Linked DNA regions of Acidicapsa ligni. The protein of the gene in region 2 interacts with the protein of the main gene of each other region in a pairwise test. Links are inferred from orthologs where the notes say so. Each region holds a gene or a part of one and is shown on either strand. Other genes may lie near its edges. The genes, in order: rlmN and ftsZ.

The links.
Region 1: the proteins of ftsZ (region 2) and rlmN interact in binary tests that used the Escherichia coli proteins (3 or more experiments, as listed by UniProt). The link is inferred for Acidicapsa ligni from one-to-one orthologs.

The regions. Positions count from the first base shown.
Region 1 is NZ_JAGSYG010000003.1:832,331-835,450, forward strand. Bases 323-3,120 are described here. They hold rlmN (23S rRNA (adenine(2503)-C(2))-methyltransferase RlmN), read right to left. Parts: upstream 2,442-3,120; coding sequence 1,203-2,441; downstream 323-1,202. Other genes in these bases: OHL19_RS13740 (hypothetical protein), read right to left, coding at 389-859; OHL19_RS13750 (M16 family metallopeptidase), read left to right, coding at 2,548-3,120. Outside these bases: OHL19_RS13735 (gluconeogenesis factor YvcK family protein), read left to right, coding at 1-290.
Region 2 is NZ_JAGSYG010000002.1:373,632-376,921, reverse strand. What follows is about bases 182-3,149. They hold ftsZ (cell division protein FtsZ), read right to left. Parts: upstream 2,430-3,149; coding sequence 933-2,429; downstream 182-932. Other genes in these bases: ftsA (cell division protein FtsA), read right to left, coding at 2,499-3,149; OHL19_RS07905 (penicillin-binding transpeptidase domain-containing protein), read right to left, coding at 182-628. Also shown: more of OHL19_RS07905, read right to left, coding at 1-181; more of ftsA, read right to left, coding at 3,150-3,290. UniProt on the Escherichia coli protein: Essential cell division protein that forms a contractile ring structure (Z ring) at the future cell division site. The regulation of the ring assembly controls the timing and the location of cell division.

The DNA.
Region 1 (3,120 bases), on a different replicon or contig from region 2:
ACGAGCATACGGGCGCGCCGATTTTTGATTACGCACTGATCAACACGGCTCAGGTTTCGCCGGAGATGCTGGTGCGTTATGCGGCAGAGGGCGCGGTGCCGATTGAGCCGGATATCGAGCGCGTGGAGAGTATGGGCGTGCGCTGCGTGGTGGGGAATTTTCTGAGCGAGGGCGATGTGCTGCGCCATGCTTCGGATCGCGTTACAGGAGCGCTGATGGAGTTAGGCCGGGTGGCGATGGCGCGAACGGGACGAAATCCACAGGATTGCATTTCTCCCGTTTCGCAGTGATGCTGTGAGATTACTTACACATCCAGACTGACGCATTCAGGTGGAGACACCATCGCCCGGTAAACTCTCTGCTGTTTTATTTCTCATCAACTGCAGCCTTAGACGTTCGGGCGGCGTTTGCAGACCAGATGATCGCCAGAGACAAAGTTGAGTGGAGTGGTCTTGCTGATCTTCCAATCGATTGTGAAGGAATCGGCACCGTTGATGGTGTAGATGAAGCGGTTGGCGACGTAGGGAGCCTTGGGGTCGTCGGTGACGGCTGAAGTCATGGTGAGGACTCCGTTTTTCCAGCCTTCAGTGCTGGTGTAGACGGCGGTACTGAAGTTGTTGGCGTCATATTCGACCAGGGCTTTTTGCTGGGGATCGTAGCCAATCAGGTATTTGGCCAGGTAGCCGGTGGACGGAACCAGATCGCGCTCGGTGATCTCAAGCCACTTTTCTCCGAGGATGGCTCCGGCGGCAAAGACGGCTTTGTGTACCTGGTTGGTGCGGAAGGTGCCGGCGCAATCCCAGGTGCCTGTGAACTGAAAGTCTGAGGGAACGGCGGCCAGGGGTGGGTTATCCGGCAACTGGGCTGCGCCTGCTACTAAAAAAGAAGAACAAAATAAAAGGCATACGAAAACTAATTTGGAGACATTGCGCATTGAGTTACTCCCTATCGCGATTTCTGATGAGACTCGGTTGGTGTGGGAAAAGTCGCTGGTGGGTGGGTTCATTTTGTGGTGGGGTAGCGAAGGAAGAAGCAGATTCCCTTCGGGAATGACAGCCAGAAAGGCAACGGCAACGACAAAGGCAAAAAGCAACGACAAGGGCAGAAAGGCAACGGCAGAAAAGCTACAGCTAGAGCAAAAACAAGCAACAACAACCGCAAGGGCAACACTTTATTGCAGACGGACTTGCTACTTGCTTTTGCTACTGGGTGGCGCTCTCTGTGGTGCGCTTTAGCTGGCCGCAGGCGGCGTAGATGTCGCGGCCTCGGGGGCGGCGGATGTAGGTTTGGATGCCTGCTGCCAGTAGCTGTTGCTGGAAGCGGGAGACGGAGTCTGCTGAGGGGCTGTTGTAGGCGATTCCAGGGCCGGGGTTCCAGGCGATCAGGTTGATCATGGCTGGGAGGTTGGCGCGGCGGACGAGCTTGATTACTTCTTCGGCGTGTTCAGGTTGGTCGGTTACGCCGCCCAGCATGACGTACTCAAAGGTGACGCGTTCGCGAGTTTTGAAGGGGATGGTGCGGACGGCATCGAGAACCGCGGCGATGTTCCATTTGCGGTTAATGGGCATGATGCTTTCGCGGACGGTATCGTTTGGCGCGTTGAGGCTGATGGCAAGTTTGGGGCGGATCTTTTCTTCGGCAAAGCGCAGGATGCCGGGAACGATGCCGGAGGTGGACACGGTCATGCGTGGGGCGGCGATGCCGACTTCGTCCATGAGGATGCGAACGGCGGACATGAAGTTGTCGTAGTTCAAAAAGGGCTCGCCCATGCCCATGAAGACGAGGTTGACGCGGCTCTTGTTCAACTCGACTTTGTGGCGTTCGAGAACGGCGACTACCTGGCCTGCGATTTCGCCTGGCGTCAGATTGCGTTGCATGCCGAGTTTGGCGGTGAGACAGAACTGGCAGTTGACGGCGCAGCCGATCTGGCTAGAAACACAGATCGTAGCCCTCTTCCAGGCACTCGCGGCTGAAGATGCGCCTTCGGCGCCCGGATCTTCTCCTGGTTCAAGACTGTACTCTGCTCCTTCGTCGCCTTCCGGCATCCAGACGGTTTCTACGGTCTGGGCAGAGCCGATTGGTCCTACGCCCTGGACGAGGTAGCGCTCGGTGCCGTCGATGCTTTTGAAGCTTTCGGCGATGCGGGGGCGGCCGACTTCCCAGCCTGCGGACGCGAGTTTGTCGCGCAGGGCTTTGGGGAGGGTGGTGATTTCATCAAGATGGGTTACGCGCTGACGATAAAGGGCTTCGGCTAACTGCTTGCCGCGATAGGGCTTTTCGCCCAGCTCGGCGAAGAGGCTTGCGAGGGCGGCGGTATCGAGGCCGAAGAGCTGGCGCTGCGCGGCTTGTTCCGGACCGGGCACGAAGCTGGTGAGGGTGACGAGGTCCTCTGGTTGGACGGCAGATGGCTGGATGGCGGATTGGAGGAGGGGTTGGGTCACGGAAATCGGAATGCTGCTGCTTATTCAGGATACCAGTGATTCCGATTCGAGACGTGGGTTGCCCTGCGGGGAGGAATTAACGGGAATACAATGGAAGAGATAACTTATGACGATTTCCAGTACGAATTTACTCACGAATGAACCTTTTGCGGAGCGCAATCTGCGTCGCACTGTGCTGCCGAACGGGCTGATTGTTTTGACGGAGCGGATGGAGCATCTGCGCTCGGTGGCGATGGGGGTGTGGGTCAAGTCCGGCTCGCGCTATGAGGCGGCGGAGATTAACGGCATTTCGCACTTTGTGGAGCACATGCTGTTCAAAGGAACGCGGTCGAGGTCTGCGCAGCATATTGCGCGCGAGATGGACGCGATTGGCGGCAATCTCGATGCTTTTACGGGCAAGGAAACGATTTGTTTCAGTGTGAAGGCGCTATCGAATCATGTGCCTATTGCGCTGGATGTGCTTTCGGACCTGGTGCTGAATCCTACGTTTGCGGATAACGATATCGAGCGCGAACGGGGCGTGATTCTGGAAGAGATCAAGATCGACGAAGACAATCCGGATGTGCTGGTGCATGAGATTTTCACGCAGAACTTCTGGAAGGATCAGCCGCTGGGCAAGCCGATCCTGGGAACGACGAAGACGGTTTCAGGCATGGGGCAGACGACCCTGTTCGATTAC
Region 2 (3,290 bases):
CCAGCGCCTCGGTCAGGTTCATTCGAAAGCCGCCCAGATTCACCGGCGTATTCCGAGTAACCAACCCCTCTGACAACGCGGCCATTCCCACCGTCAGCTTGATCGTCGAGCAAGGCTCCGCTCCCGGAGACAGAGCCAGCTTCTGGTTCACCATCGCCAGAATCCGACCGTTCGCAGGATTGATCACCACCGCCGTGCCGTTCATATTGCCCAGCGCTTCAATCGCAGCCGCGCGAATCGTCGGGTCTTCCCCTGCCGTAATGTCGCCATCGCCCTGGGTATTGGAAAACGAACTGGCAGTAAACCGCTCGTATGAGCGATGCCCGCGAACACTCAAAGTCGTCCGGCGCACGCGTCCACGACGGCCGGTACCCACCACCGTCGCAACTCCCCGAGTACCAGCATGTGCCGATAGATGTGCCGTCTTCGCGTGTCCCGCCGCAGTACTTCCTGCCACCCGATGCGCCGATGTCCCATGAACGCCATGACGCTCAACAATATGAGCATGAGTCGTCCGGGCATGATGAACATTCCTCGGCACATCCACTGCGGACGCCATCCGAAGTGAGCCGGGAACTACGCCACAAACCATGGCCGCAAAGGCAACGCACGAGAGAAGTTTTTTCATCCGGGACAACATCCTTGAAATCCAAATTCTCGTCCGCGGCAGGCGTTCCATGCGTGCTCATCATTGCCGGGGGCGGTGTACTGCCTGTTTAAAAATTGCGAAGGGTTGATTCCTTTGCCAATACCAGCTTAACAAACCTTCACAATTAAATCCTGTACATGCGCGGACTTCTCGCCACGTTCTGTTGGACTTAACAAACCCACTTTCAGGCTTAAACGAACTTTATAGAGGAAGCATCACGAGCGCAATCCTCTTTTCAGTTCAATTTTTCATTCCAATCCAACTTGATCCAAGTTGGAAAACATCAGTCTTGAAACTGTCCCCGTCTCAAAAACGCAGGCACATCCAGATCCTGGTGCTCCGACTCTTCCGGCTGGGCAAAGATCGCAGATCCCGCGCTTGGCATTCGGCCCGCTTCACCGGCTCCTGAAAAAGCCCGCATGTCCGTCGGATAATCCCGTGGCAACGGTGCATACGCCGGAGCTTCAGCCAGCTCTGCAAATCGAGGCGGCTGCGGTACAAATTCCGTAATCATCTCCGCTTCATGCAGAGTCACCTCGGCAATCGCCGGTTCGGCCTTGTACATCGGAGTCGCTTCGGTCGCAACCGATTGAACCTGAGGCACATACGAAGCAAGCGTCTCGGAGCCAGCCGCAGGCTCAATCGATTCCTCAGCCTCACTCATAAATCGAAGCGGAGCCCGAAACGCATCCGGATTTGCTTCCTTCATCCAATGATCCGGAGCTACCACAGGCACCGAAACCACCGGCGTCGACGCCACATCCAGCATGCGCGAACGCCGTTCCGGCATCTGGTCGCGGAAGCCCGTAGCAATCACGGTAATCTTCACTTCCTCGCCCATCTTCTCGTCCAGTACCGCGCCAAAGATAATATTTGCATCCTCATGTGCCGATGTCTGGATCAGCGAAGAGGCTGCATTCACCTCAGAAAGCTTCAGCGAACTCGATCCCGTAATGTTGATCAAAATCCCGCGCGCCCCGTCGATTGCGCCCTCTTCCAGCATTGGAGAAGCCATCGCCGCCTGGGCCGCCTCGATCGCCCGATTCTCACCCGAACGAACCGCCGTGCCCATCACCGCGTGCCCCATACCGGCCATCGTGGTCTTTACATCGGCAAAATCGCGATTGATGATACCCGGAATCGTAATAATGTCCGAAATGCCCTGCACGCCCTGCCGCAGCACATCGTCCGCAATCCTGAAGCTCTCAAAGAACCCGGCATCCTTGGCCACCGCCAGCAGCTTTTCATTCGGGATCACGATCATCGTGTCCACCGACTCCAGCAGCTCAGCCATTCCACGCTCCGCCTGCTGCAAGCGCCGCTTGCCCTCAAAGGCAAAAGGCCGTGTGACCACAGCGACAGTCAAAATCCCCATCTCGCTGGCCAGCGAAGCAATCACCGGAGCCGCGCCCGTACCCGTGCCTCCACCCAGGCCAGCCGTGACGAACACCATGTCCGCGCCTTCAAGCGCCTCGATGATCTTGTCCGAATCTTCCAATGCCGCACGCCTGCCCACATCCGGATTCGCGCCCGCGCCCAGCCCGGAAGTCAGCCGCACCCCAAGCTGCAACTTCACCGGAGCCTGCGATAACTTCAGCGCCTGAACATCCGTGTTGGCCGTAATAAACTCAACACCTTCAACCCCGGCAGAAATCATGCGATTCACAGCGTTTCCACCGCCGCCGCCCACGCCGATCACCTTGATGCGCGCTCCATGCGGAACCTCATCGTGAAACTGAATTCGAATCGCCTCAGTCTCGCCCGCCTCAGGCTGAATCATCCCCGCCCGCTCCATTGGATCCATCGTTGGTTCCATCAAAGTTGCCTCCGTCCCCTGTCAATACTGATACTACAAACTGGCTGCAAAAATAGCGCGCAACTTCGCACGCAGACTATTGTTTTCCGCGGTCTTCGTAACCCTCTTGCGATGCGCGTACAGCAGCATCCCAACAAGCGTGGCATACGCCGGATGCGTCAACTCACTCGGCATCCTCGACAACTGCACCGGATGTCCAATCCGCGCTCGCACATGCAGAATGCTTTCCGTCACATCCAGCAGCCCTGGCAGTGTCGATGCACCGCCCGTAAGCACGCACCCCGCGCCCAGAGCACCCAACACTCCGCCATCGCGCAAACTGCGCCGCACCATGTCAAATAGCTCTCGCGCCCGCGGCTCCAGAATCTCAGCCACCATCCGATGCCGGATCATCGTCGGATTCGGATTGCGAATCTCAATCTCATCCAACTGCGGAACCGCCGTCACCACCGCATGTCCATGACGCAACTTGAGCTGCTCCGCATGCGCCACCGGCATCTGCAACACAACCGCCAGATCGTTCGTAAAGTGCTGCCCGCCAAACGGGATGCTCCCCGTATGTGCCACAGCCCCTTCAAAAAACACCACCAACTCAGTTGAATGCGCACCAATATCCAGCACGCAGACGCCCAGTTCGCGCTCATCTGCAGTCAGCGTAGCCTCAGCCGCGGCAATCGCCTCAAACACCGTATCTGTCACTTCCAGCCCGGCACGGTTCGCGCAGGTAATAATGCTCTGTTGCGCGCTCCCCGAGCACGTGGACATATGCAGATCCACCTCAAGCCGGCTGCCAACCATGCCCACAGGGTCATGAATCCCCGGCTG